Linked DNA regions of Synechococcus elongatus PCC 11801. The protein of the gene in region 2 interacts with the protein of the main gene of each other region in a pairwise test. Links are inferred from orthologs where the notes say so. Each region holds a gene or a part of one and is shown on either strand. Other genes may lie near its edges.

The links. The genes of interacting proteins can lie anywhere in the genome.
Region 1: the proteins of recA (region 2) and dprA interact in binary tests that used the Bacillus subtilis proteins (3 or more experiments, as listed by UniProt). The link is inferred for Synechococcus elongatus PCC 11801 from one-to-one orthologs.

Annotation. Positions count from the first base shown.
Region 1 is NZ_CP030139.2:2,523,692-2,528,954, reverse strand. Bases 1-2,849 are described here. They hold dprA (DNA-processing protein DprA), read right to left. Parts: upstream 2,072-2,849; coding sequence 929-2,071; downstream 1-928. Other genes in these bases: DOP62_RS12645 (SAM hydrolase/SAM-dependent halogenase family protein), read right to left, coding at 2,176-2,849; DOP62_RS12655 (Vat family streptogramin A O-acetyltransferase), read right to left, coding at 261-896; DOP62_RS12660 (hypothetical protein), read right to left, coding at 50-229. Also shown: more of DOP62_RS12645, read right to left, coding at 2,850-2,964; DOP62_RS12640 (acyl-CoA thioesterase), read right to left, coding at 2,961-3,422; DOP62_RS12635 (universal stress protein), read left to right, coding at 3,564-4,397; photosystem II reaction center protein PsbM, read right to left, coding at 4,484-4,591; DOP62_RS12625 (2Fe-2S iron-sulfur cluster-binding protein), read right to left, coding at 4,691-5,125. UniProt on the Bacillus subtilis protein: Protein that helps load RecA onto ssDNA during transformation. Binds cooperatively to circular ssDNA, is able to bridge different segments of DNA. Favors the loading of RecA onto SsbA- or SsbB-coated ssDNA and formation of RecA-DNA filaments.
Region 2 is NZ_CP030139.2:2,230,386-2,238,078, forward strand. The notes cover bases 2,667-5,531. They hold recA (recombinase RecA), read left to right. Parts: upstream 2,667-3,497; coding sequence 3,498-4,565; downstream 4,566-5,531. Other genes in these bases: DOP62_RS11115 (DUF3611 family protein), read left to right, coding at 2,813-3,373; DOP62_RS11125 (hypothetical protein), read right to left, coding at 4,745-4,909; pgeF (peptidoglycan editing factor PgeF), read right to left, coding at 5,058-5,531. Outside these bases: peptide-methionine (R)-S-oxide reductase MsrB, read left to right, coding at 90-611; DOP62_RS11105 (MlaD family protein), read right to left, coding at 602-1,735; DOP62_RS11110 (ABC transporter ATP-binding protein), read right to left, coding at 1,763-2,557; more of pgeF, read right to left, coding at 5,532-5,825; DOP62_RS11135 (biotin--[acetyl-CoA-carboxylase] ligase), read left to right, coding at 5,871-6,638; DOP62_RS11140 (M23 family metallopeptidase), read left to right, coding at 6,724-7,693. UniProt on the Bacillus subtilis protein: Multifunctional protein involved in homologous recombination, DNA repair and competence.

The DNA of each region.
Region 1 (5,263 bases), 290 kb from region 2 along the record:
CCCGCAACAACGCAACTAACAGGTGACTTTTGGCGTAGCAGTAGCCCGTTCAGTACTCCAGCACCTCTGAAGCACGACAGGTTACAGGATTGAGTTGAGAGTCTGAGCTATGGCGAATCTGATCGCGCACCCATTCAAAACAGGCCTGAGCGATCGCAGTTATAGAAGATTGATCAGCTTGCAGTTCTGTAGCTAAAGCCTGAATTGAAGGATGATCAAAATCAATCACAGGACTGACTGATAGACACAAATCTTTCGATTCAACTACTGATATTTTTAAGGACTTCTAAATCTGCGCCAACGATTGCTTCTAAATTCTCTGTAATTTTCTCAATTGGCCAATCCCACCAAGCGATCGCCAGTAATGTTTCAATCACAGAATCTGGGAAGCGCATTTTTAAAACTTGAGCAGGATTCCCCCCAACAACCGCATAGGGCGGAACATCTTTAGTCACGACTGATCGCGCCCCAATAATCGCACCGTGACCAATCTGAACACCCGGCATAATCAGGGCTTCGTAGCCAATCCAAACATCATGACCAACCACCGTATCGCCCTTGTAGGGATAGTCACCGGGCTGCGGCATGACTCGATCCCAACTCGGCCCAAAAATTTCAAAGGGGTAGGTCGAGAAGCCTGACATTTTGTGAGCAGCGCCATTCATGATGAATTGAACGCCACGGGCGATCGCGCAAAACTTACCAATGATCAGCTTGTCACCCACAAACGGAAAGTGATAGAGAACATTACGCTCGAAGTTCTCAGAATCTTCAGGATCATCGTAATAGGTGTAGTCCCCAATGATGATGTTGGGGTTCTGAACCGTATTTTGAATAAAGCAGACTTGAGGAAAGCCAGGTAACGGATGCTTATTTTGGGCGCTCGGATAGGGCATTGATTGCAGATCAAAGAAGGACAAATTTTACGCTAGCAGCGTTGACAGAAGTCACTTGGGAGAACCTCAACAAGGCCTAAGATCTCCAAGTGAGTAATATGAATTTGAACTTGGTAAAAATCTAAGCCCGATCGCTCAACAATCTCATCTTTACTAATCGGTTGATCACTCAGAATGGCATAAACCTTTGCTTGCTCCGGTGTCAAGTCCGCGATTGCTGCTTCCGCTTCTTGACTCGGCACAGCCAAGGGAATTAGCGGCTGAGACTGTGGGTCAAGAGGCGGTAATTGTCGGAGCCAATCAAGCAAGTGCCCCGCTCCTAAAATCGGTTGTGCTCCTTGCTGAATCAAGCTCAGGCAACCCGCCGCCTTGGGATTATCCAAGCTGTTCGGCAGGATGTAGACGTCTCGACAAAATTCATTGGCTAAATGAGCCGTAATCAAAGCACCTGAGCGCCCCGGTGCTTCTGTCACTAGCAGAGCCCGACTGAGACCAGCAATGATGCGATTTCGCGCTGGAAAAGCACCGCGATCGGGCTGAGTAGCGCTGGGTTGCTCACTCAGAATTAATCCACCTTGCTCCAAAATCGCTTCGTACAGAGTGCGATTCTGCGGCGGATAGATCACATTGACGCCGGTGCCCAGCACTGCAACGGTTTTTCCCCGCGCTTCCAGACAGGCTTGGTGGGCTTCCGTATCAACTCCATAGGCCAAACCAGAAATGACAGTGTAGCCTGCTTGGGCGATCGCACCACTCAACTTGCCCGTCCAGCGGCGACCATAGGGCGACGGGTCGCGCGTGCCCACAATCCCGATCGCTACTGCATCCAGCGGCGGTTGAATCAGGTCTAAGTTGCCTCGGTAGTAGAGAACAGGCGGTGGCGTGGGAATTTCGCGCAGGAGGCGTGGATAAGCCGGATCAGTCCACAGTAAAAAGTGCGGATTTTGGCGCTGGTGCTGCTCCCAAAAAGCTTCTGGCTGCAACTGCTGCCTGAGGGTCGCGATCGCTTCGGCCAGTAACAGACCAATGCCATCGACTTCCAACAGCGCTGTTGTCGGGGCCTGCCAAGCAGCTTCAAAACTGCCAAAGTGCACCAGAAGACGCCGGAGTAAGGCTGGCCCCAGCCGTGGCACTTGCACCAAGGCAAGACAGCACAGCGCCTCAGCGTCCGGCATAGCCCGCATCGTTGCAGGGGATTCTTGAAGGCGCGATCGCTGCGATCGGGGCGGTGCAAGAGAGTCCAGCAAATCCATGACTGCGATCGCAGACAGATTGCTGTTTAGGGTGCCCGTCTACAGACCAATTGAACGACTGCGCCCATTTCTGCACCTAAGGCTTGTTGTGCGGAGCCGTTGCGTTGGGCGATTTCTAGGTAGCCATGACTCCCTGCCAGCACTAGCAAGTCACCAACCGCGACTTCACTATAGGTTCGTGCGATCGGCAGCCAGCGATCGCCCAAAGTCAGACCCGCTGCTGCCTGACCCAGCTCTGCCGGCAGGGTGGTGATCAGGTTGCCAAAGCGATCGATCGCTTGAATTTGTCCTTGCCAACCCTGAGGCGATCGTTGCGGTTGCGACTCCCCCAAGGTCTGCAAGGAGGCTGGCTCAATTAAAGGTCCTAGCTCAGTCAACGGCACACCATTGAGCAGATGAGCAGCAACCGGTGCAAAGATATCGCGACCATGAAAGGTCGGATCTGGCTGAGGCGATCGCCAGTAGTTCGTGTTAGTCAGGTTGACTGCCCGTTGCGCCGGAAAGCGGCTGAGGAGACCACTCCAGAGGCCGTTATCAGGGCCGACCAGTAGCCCGATCGCTGTTTCAATCACTACGGCGCGGCGATCGCTACCCACCCCTGGATCCACCACCGCCAAATGCACGGTTCCCGCTGGGAAGTAAGGCACTGCTTGCAATAGCTGCCAACGGCCTGCCGCCACATCCTGAGGCGGGATTGCATGGCACAAATCAACCAGAGTCGCCTCTGGACAGATCGAATAGATCACCCCTTTCATGGCCGCGACATAGCTGTCCTGCAAGCCAAAATCTGTCAGCAAGGTCAGCAAGTGACTCATTCAGGACTGTACTGACCCGCCTGCAGCCGGTCGATCGCCGCTTGGAGAGGTTCAGGGAGCTGCCGCAGGATGCGTCCCCGCTGGCGATCGACCGGAGCCAAAATCACTTGAGCGGTGGCGCAAACCTGATCAGGCGACAGGCAAATCTGACAGTCCCAGACCAGCCGCACACCTTGACTGGGGCCAGTGCGGACGCGAACTAACACCGACTCACCCAAGGCGATCGCTCGGCGGTAGCGAACCCCCAGGTCGACCACTGGCAAATCGACCCCTAAAGACACCAAGTCAGCAAAGGCTACCCCCACCGATCGCAGGCATTCAACCCGCGCTTCTTCCAACCAGGCGAGATAGGTGCCATGCCAAACAATGCCGGCATAGTCGGTGTGATGGGGTTGCACCCGTAGCGGGTAGTCAAACCAAGGCGGGGCTTCTTTTTCAAGATTTATGTCAGCAGACATGACGGCGTCTTTACGCGGTGCGAGGAATTCTCTCTCAAGAAATATTATGAGGAGGTGCAGGGGACGCAGTTAGCCTGCCCCGGCAGTCCCCGACGCAACCCTGCTCTGTGCTCTGTTGAACGACCCGAGGAGCTGTGGTTCATGATTCAAAAAATCTTGCTCGCTGATTCTGGCACTGGCAACTCTGAGGAAATGCTCAAGCAGTTGCTAGAAATTCCTGCGCTCAAGCAGGCCAGTATTTCGATCCTGCACGTGGTTCCCGGCCAAATTAGCCCCGAACAGCTGACCCAGAAATGGGAAGAAGGCGGTAAATTGCTGGCCACTGCAGTCCAGTCACTCAAGCTAGACCCCACTAAGGTCAGCACCATCCTGCGTCAAGGCGACCCCAAAACAGTCGTCTGTCAGGTAGCGGAAGAGATCAACACCGACTTGATCATCATGGGCTCGCGTGGTCTAAAGCGCCTGCAATCGATTCTGCAGAACTCCGTCAGCCAGTACGTATTCCAGTTGTCTTCAAAGCCGATGCTGCTGGTGCGCGATGACATCTACGTCAAACGGTTGAATCGAATCATGGTGGCGCTGGATAAGTCAGAAGCCGCTCAAGAGGCTCTGAAACAGGCGATCGCTCTGGCTCGTGATATCAGCGGCGGTCAACTCTTGCTCGCTCATGTCACCAGTGGGCCAGCCGCCAGCAACCCTGAGGAAGATCCCATCCTGCAAGCAGCAGCCAAAACCGCCCGTCAGCAGGGAATTGAGGTGAAGTTGTTCACAGCATCGAGCAATAAGGCCGGTGAAGCGATTTGTGCAATCGCGGCTGAAGCGAATGCCGACCTGCTGATTCTCGGATCACCCGATCGCCGTCCAACCATTGCCAAGGGCTTACCGGATCTCGATCGCCTCTTGGGCGGCTCCATTTCCGACTACGTCCGCGTCTACGCCGATTGCCCTGTGCTGTTGACCCGCACAGCCGCTTAGCTCTCAACTTTACGAAAACAAAGCCCGGCGGAAATCCGTCGGGCTTTTGAATGACTCGTGGCAAAGACTCGGTTTGAGTCCAGCCTTTATTTCGCTTCGCGGCTTGCTGTCTGGATGTACAAGACGATCAAAAAGACGCTCGGCACGAGCACAAATAGCAGACTGGCAAGGAACCCAAGCTCGTTGACTTGCATAGCGACTCAGCCTCAGTAGTAGCAGTTCCGAAAAATTTTCTTCAGCCTACCACTCTGGGCTATCATGCCCCTGAGTTTTTTGCAAAAGCCCAACGCTCTTTACGATTCAGCCGTCGCGATCGAAGGCTGATCACTATCGGGGCTGAGCTCCTCTTGAGGCGGGGCTGCTGGCGCAGTTACAGGGATCGGCTTGGCTAAATCTTGAGCAATCAGCGTCTCGCGTTGGGCCTCTTTGGGGTTGGGCTTGGTCAACACTGTCACTGGCCCATTGACAGATGCTTGGCAGGCAAGACGGTACGAATCAGGCTTGCGTTTGAGCTTACGCTCTTCAAACGACGTGCGGGGCGAGAGGTTCTCAGCACCTTGGACAATCTCGACAATGCAAGTCCCGCATTGGCCGTAGCCGCCGCAGTTCATCATCTTGCCACCGAAGGTGTAGAGGTCGACTTGGTTCTCCACAGCTTTGAAGCGGAGGTTGGCCCCATCGGCGGCAAAGACCTCTTTGTCTTCACGGATAAAGCGAATGCTCGGCATGGGGTTTTGGTCTCCTGCGAAAAGAGCAGAGGTAAATAAATATTAAAATCTGTTTCGACAATGATGGGATCTTTTGAGCTGTCTTTGGGCCTCTCTGACGGCTCCGATCGCGGCGATCGCTGTTGTAACAAGTATTTC
Region 2 (7,693 bases):
GAATCTCAGTCGATCGTCAAGCGATTAGGCGGAGGGTCAGGGTAAGAATCGCGACAATAGAGAGCGATCGCTATTGTTCAGGGCCTGTCATGACTGCTGCTGCTCCGAATCGCTCCCGTCGTCGCCTGTTGCTCGGCCTGTTCGGGGCTGCGGGCAGCGCGGGGTTGTTCTTGCTCTGGCGCCAATCGCGATCGCCCATTGATGAGGTGGACAATCCTTTGCAGCTCAGTGAGGCGGAATGGCAGCAGCGACTTGCGCCTGCAGCCTATGCGGTGCTGCGGCAAGCTGCAACTGAACGTCCCTTTAGCAGTGCACTGCTTGGTGAAAAACGGATCGGACAATACTGCTGTGCAGGCTGCGAACAACCGTTGTTTGAGTCCAGTGCCAAATATGACAGCGGTACGGGCTGGCCGAGTTTTACAGAGGCGATCGCGGGCAGTCTGGGCTTCCAGACCGATTACAAACTAGTCGTGCCACGGACGGAATACCACTGCAGTCGTTGCGGTGGGCATCAGGGACATGTCTTTAACGATGGACCAGCTCCGACCGGTAAACGCTTTTGCAACAACGGTGTCGCGCTGACTTTTATACCTGCAACTGATCAGGGCTGATCAGGACGCCGGACTACGGTGGCGGCTGGGGCAGCATCACTTACAGGCAGCGGAGGAAGTGATTTGAGTTCTGCGACTTGCTCTTGCAGTTCTCCCGTGGAGGACAGCAGCTGTCCCAAGCTGTTGATCAGCCGCCGAATGTTCTCGATCACGGCTGGATCGCCGGTGAGGCGATTGAGATCTGTAGTGATTTTCTGGGCGTTCTGGAAGGTGATGCGGGCAGAATCGAGCGTCTGCTGCAAAGTCAGCAGATTCTCTGGTGAGTTCAGCGCCGTCGAAACATCGCGGAGATTGCGCGAAGCTACCGCTAAATTGGCCGATAGTTCATTGAGGTTGTCGACCAGCTTGCCGCTGTTGACCTTATCAATGGCTGGCTCAAGATTCGTCAGAATCTGCTGCAGGTCTTGGCTGGAGCTTTCAAGGCTCGTCAGCGTGTTGCGCACGGATTGCCGATTTTCTGCGATCGCGGCTTCCACTTCGCTAGCAGCACCTTGAGCAGCGGCCAGTGTCTCGCGTAGCGGTGAAATTTCTTGCTGAAGAGAGGTGCTGAGCTGACGAATACTGCGGGCGGCTTCCCCTGCGTCCTGTCCTGTCTGATTGAGTGTCTCGACTAAGTTGGCCTGCTCAATCTGCGCCATGAGCGTGGCGATCGAAGTGACAATGCTGGCGAGATTTGCCGACTGCACCCCTTCCACTTCACTGCCATTACACAGGATCAAGTTGGGATCGCAGGTCGGCGATCGCGGACTGGTTTTGGCGAGCACCTCAGGGGAAATGCTACGCTTCGGTTCAATGGTCAGGTTGGGATTGCCCAAGAGTGACGAGATTTGGGCTGAGATGACGGAATCGCGGGGGATGACCAGAGTGGCAGGCTCAATTTGAATGCGGACTTTAACGCTATTGCTCTCTGCTTGAATATCAGTGACCTGTCCCACTTGAACCCCGCGATAGATCACGGGGGTGCCTACTGTTAGCCCAGCAGTGTCCTTAAACTTCACGGTCACTGAGTAGCGATTTTGATTGAGACTGACGCCGCGCAGCCAAAAAATTAAGCCGGCTAGGGCGCCGACCCCGGCAATGAGCATGAGGCCAACGCTGCCTTCTCGGACAATTCGCGATCGCATCGCTGTTGTTCCTCCGGTTGATCGACGCTAGGTCGCGACTTGAATGGGACCGTCGATACGACCACTCAGGAATTGACGCACGTAGATGTTATCAGTCTCGTCTAGCGCTGCGGCAGACCCCTGCCAACAGACTCGTCCTCGGTAGAGCAAGATTAGGCGATCGGCTGTGCGGCGGGTTGTGCTTTCTTGGTGTGTGACAACCACGTAGGCCGCTTGGGGCTGTTGTTCTTTCAAGCTCCGCATCAGGTCTTCGACCACCGTTGAGGCAATTGGGTCTAGCCCAGCAGTCGGCTCATCATACAAAATCAGCGATCGCCCGCCGGTCTCTTCCAAGAAGGTGCTGATAATGGCTCGGGCAAAACTCACCCGCTTGCGCATCCCACCCGACAGCTCCGAGGGCATTAGGTGGGCGATATTCGGAAGTCCCACACTGTCGAGACTATGGGCAACATAGCGCTCAATTTCTGCTGGGGTCAGGTTTGTGTGCTGATAGAGGTAGAAGCCAACGTTCTCGCCCACTGTCAGCGAGTCGAACAGGGCTGCCTGCTGAAAGACCAAGTTGATGGGGAAGGGATTGGGTTGTTCAGTAATCGGAGCGGTTCGCTGTTGCCCTGCCACCCAGACCTCGCCGGAGTCCGGCAAAATCAAGCCGCTAATAATCCTGAGGATGGTGGACTTACCCGTTCCCGAGGGACCGAGAATGCCGATCGCCTCTCCGGGATAAATACTGAGATCGACCCCATCTAGGACAACTTGGTTGCCAAAGGCTTTGCGGACATTGCGAAGCTCGATTAGCGGCTCAGCATCATGACAGCTCGACATTAACTTGGCTGCAAAGATTGCCCATATTTTAGGTGGGGTCGCGACAGATACCTGCGTTCAGTGAAGAGCAATGGTCGATCTCAAGTGGAACCCAAGCTCAGCCCGCAGGCTAAGGGATTGAAAAAGTAACCCGTTACCTTCGACAGGTCGCAGAGCTGCACGTACGATCGTGGTCGTGGGCAGCCTGTCTACACCTCCGCCTCTCCCAACTCGACGGAGAGTTTGGTCAATGCACGCAAAAGCTAGGCATCTTCTGTGGATAAAGTCACTCTCCAGCGAATTGCGACCCAGTTCCGACTTTTGGGCTGGGGGATTTTTTGGACGCAAATCACCCTTGCCGTCGTCGCTTTTGGGGTGTTGATGTTCAACAACCTAGGCCGTGCCCTGACCCGCGATCGCATTGTTGGCTTAGGGCCTGGTCTCTCGATGACCTCACTGGCCTTGGTGGCCTTGGCTTACACCACCTACCACGCCTTTCGCTACGTCCAATTGGGTCAGCGCTTGAATGGCGATCCGCTCCGGCGACCGAGCCGCGCTGAAACCCGAAATTTTGTAGTGCGTGGCATTTGGGTGAATGCGGCAGGTTTGCTGATTGCAGTCTTGGGCTATCAAGCCCTTGCCGGTAGCCTGACCTTCCAAGCCTCGATGCAGCAGCCTGGCTTTACCGGTCTCAATAACCAGATGGGGAACAACGCGATTACGTCGCTGGAAATGTTTTCCATGCTCTCTAATACCCAAGTGCTGACAGGGCACGTGCTCTCACTATTTGTCAGTCTCTGGCTTCTGCGCATTCTGTCCCAAGGCGCCAACCGCTAGGCAACATCTGACCCCTCTGGGAGACCTTGGCTACGTCATCTCTATGACCCACGAACTGGCGTGGGATCGCACACGGCGATCGGAGAGGCGTGTAATAACATAGAGGCCACTCCCCGAGACCCCTATGGCTAGCAAATCGGACGCGATCGCTCCAGAGAAGGAAAAAGCCCTAAATCTTGTGCTCAGCCAGATTGAGCGCAACTTTGGTAAGGGTGCCATCATGCGCCTTGGCGACGCGGCGCGGCTGCGGGTCGAAACGATTCCCACGGGGGCGCTGACCCTTGATCTGGCGCTGGGAGGTGGTTTGCCCAAGGGTCGGATTATCGAAGTTTATGGCCCCGAAAGCTCGGGTAAAACCACACTCACCTTGCATGCGATCGCCGAAGTTCAAAAGCAGGGAGGCATTGCTGCTTTTGTGGATGCTGAACACGCCCTTGATCCGGTCTATGCCACAGCCTTAGGGGTCGACATCGATAACTTGCTGATCTCTCAGCCCGACACTGGCGAGATGGCACTGGAAATTGTTGATCAACTGGTGCGCTCGGCAGCAGTCGACATTGTGGTGATCGACTCAGTTGCAGCCCTCGTTCCCCGCGCTGAAATTGAAGGGGAAATGGGTGATACCCAAGTGGGTCTGCAGGCTCGCTTGATGAGCCAAGCGATGCGGAAAATCACTGGCAACATTGGCAAATCAGGCTGTACGGTCATCTTCCTGAACCAGTTGCGCCAAAAGATCGGCGTCACCTACGGTAGCCCTGAGACGACGACCGGTGGCCAAGCCCTGAAGTTCTACGCGTCTGTCCGTCTGGATATTCGTCGGATTCAAACCCTAAAAAAAGGAACGGAAGAATACGGTACCCGCGCCAAGGTCAAGGTTGTCAAAAACAAGGTGGCACCACCCTTCCGCATTGCCGAATTTGACATTCTCTTCGGCAAAGGCATTTCTACCCTCGGTTGTTTGGTCGATTTGGCCGAAGAAACTGGCGTGATCCTGCGTAAGGGCGCTTGGTACAGCTACAACGGCGACAATATCGGCCAAGGTCGCGACAACACGATTACTTACCTCGACGAACATCCCGACTTCCGAGCAACGGTCGAGCAGCAAGTGCGTGAAAAATTAGCTCTCGGTGCCCAAGTCTCAGCCAATACGGTTGGGGCTGCTCCTGCTGCGGTGACAGCCGACGAAGACTAAAGCAGGCGTTAGCCCCATCATTGCCGACTTCATCGACCGATGGGAACGATGCCCGTTTTGCCCATTGGTTGAGCCTGCACTCATCACCTAAAGCAAAAGTCCCCAATCGCTGACTGGGGACTTTAACACTTAAGGCACTAATGAGTAGCAGTGATTCAAGCGAGTGATCGCAGCTGAATCTAGGCTGCTTCCGTGGTTTCCGTGCCTTTTTCTTCGTTACTTTGGCTATTGGCAAACGGAGATGGGCGACGACCCCGGCTGCGCAGGTTCCGTTTCCGGAACTTACGAGCATAGGCTTCGTTACGGAGAGCTTTTTCTTTTTTCAGGTTGCGGCGCTTCGCCATGGTGACCTCTCGCGAAAGAACGGTGCGGACTGTCTAACAAAACCGACAGGGGCAAGGGGCTTAGATCGTGGCGATCGCCCAGCCATGCCCACACGAACGCAGAATGACTATCTTATCATCCTTGTCCATGTGTTGATTCCGTAGAAACTTAAGAGCGACTAACGATGCCTGACCACTGTACTTGCCGCTGATTACTGCGGCGATAGGAGAAGAAGCGGGTTTCATCTTGGAAGGTGCAGTGCGGCGCGATCGCGATTTGATCGTCCTTCAATCCCAACTGCAATAGCTGCTGGCGGTTGACCTGACGAACATCCAGTCGCAGGCGATCGCGATCGGGATCCGGCAAGACGGCAGGCGAGGATCCCGCCAAGAACGGTTGGGGATCCGTGAGCGTCGGTTCTAGCGATTGCAGCGTTTGCAGGGCCACCTGCTGCTCGACTTGATAGACTTCACCGGCGATCGCAGGGCCGAGGGCAACGCGCAGATCCTCCGGTTGACTACCTTGCGCAAGAAGCTGTTGCACTGCAATACGCAAAACACCAGCAGCAGTTCCCCGCCAGCCGGCATGAACGGCGGCAACTTGACCCTGCTGAACATCAGCGACTAAAGCAGGGGTGCAATCGGCAGAGCAGACCCAAAGCGATTGGCCAGCTGCTTCGCTGTAAAGGCCATCGGCTTCGGAGAGCGGTGACGCGGTATGTGGTGCGATCGTGGCTGGTAAGACCGTGTTGCCGTGAACTTGTTTGACGCGATGGACAGAGGCTTGTGGATTCAGGAACGGTTGAAGCTGATGGGGTTCGGCTGGTGCAAAGGTACGGGTAAAAAAGCCATGCTCAAAGTCAGCCAACAATTGGCAGCGAAGATAAGTTCCTGCTGAGGTGTCTTGCCAAAACCAATGGTCAACGTCTGCAATCATGGCAATGAACTTGAGCCGTCAGAGTCCTGTTGTCCAGCCTAGCGAATGGTTTGTTTGAATCTCCAACAGCAAGCTCAGCAAGCCGGACTGCGCTATAACATCCGGACAATCGCCGTCACAGATTCCACCAATGCGCAGCTGTGGCAGCAGGTTGATCGCCATGATCAGGTGCTGATTGCTGCGCAACAGCGAGCCGGACGAGGACAGCAGGGACGGAGTTGGTTGTCGCCCTTGGGTGGCCTCTATCTCTCCTTGGGACTCAGTGTCGATTTACCCGCAACAGAATCGGCGCGCTTGATGTTTGGATCTGCTTGGGGCGTTGCGCAAGCGCTGCGATCGCAGGTTCCGGTTCAGTTGAAATGGCCGAACGATCTGGTGCTGTGCGATCGCAAACTTGGAGGAATCCTGGTTGAAACTCGTCTGCAGGGCGATCGCTTGCGAGAGGCAGTGATTGGTCTGGGCTTGAATTGGAATAATCCAGTTCCTGAGACGGGTATTGCCCTCAGTCGCGTGACGACTGCTTGGGCAGACTTGCCAAATCTAGCGATCGCAGTGCTTCAAGGACTACAAGCAGGTTTGGATCGGTGGTTAGTCGCTGAGTGGGAAACATTACTACCCCAATACGATCAATGGCTCTATCGGCGCGGCGATCGCTTTGAGTGGGAACAGCAGACCATGACCTTGATTGGTATTGATCCCAGTGGCGGGCTGCGACTGCGCGGGTGCGATCGTGACTATTGTGTTCAGCCCGGTGAGCTTAGTCTCTGGCATCTGCTCCGTCATGCTGAAACTGAGCCATCAATACGCCAATAACGGGATCGAGTTTTTACACTGGGAAAGCTTGCTAATTTTGGGACTCAATTCTCAGAGGCAAGTGCTGCATTTTGTCGAGGCCCCTGTGAATCGCCCGTTCTCCTCTACATTGGCTGCCCTGCTCAGTGCTACAACCGTGCTGATCGGAGTTTCAGCCCCCTCGGGTCAGGCACAGTCAGTCCCCACTCCAACGACCCCCGAAGCGCTCCCGAGTCTACCCGATGATTTGCGGCTACGCCCCTCACCTCAGCCGGGGAATGATCTCGGAGAAGTGCGGTTACGGCGCGACAATCCTGAAGCCTTCCCGCAGGTAGATTTGCGAGCGCGGCTGCGATCAGCCTGTGGTAACCCAGAGTTTGCCGGCGCGCTCTCACCGCGAGAATGTCAGCAAGCGGAGCAGAACAGTAATACGGCAATCACCACTGGCGGGGAGCTGCAAATCGACCCGATTACGGGCGAGGCAGTACCGAACTTGGGTCGCCTCCAGCCGCCTTCGACGAATCCGCTGTCTGTAGCGGTTTCCTACCTCGGTCGCCAGCTCGGCAACACGTTGAATGTGGCGCAATACTTGAACCGCACGGCGCGACCCGATGGCATTCAGAACAATGGCGATCGCCAGCTTCTTTTTCCCCTGAGTGTCCGCGCTGCCATTAGCTCCACCTTTGGCTGGCGCGTGCATCCGGTGTTTGGCGACTATCGCATGCACACGGGCACCGACATCGCTGCTCCGATGGGAACGCCAGTCGTCGCTGCTTTCTCTGGGACCGTGGCGATCGCAGACTTTCTGGGTGGCTACGGCCTGACGGTTGTCTTGAACCATCAAGACCCGCTGCGGGAAACCCTCTACGCTCACCTCTCAGAAATCTTTGTCCGTCCCGGCGATCGCGTCAAACAGGGCGAGGTCATTGGCCGAGTTGGCATGACGGGCACAGCCACAGGACCACACCTGCACTTTGAGCTACGCGAACCTCGCGGTGGCAGTTGGGTTGCTGTCAACAGCGATAACCAGCTCCAGCAGGCGCTGGGCGGTATTTTTGCCACGCTGCAAGGCTCAG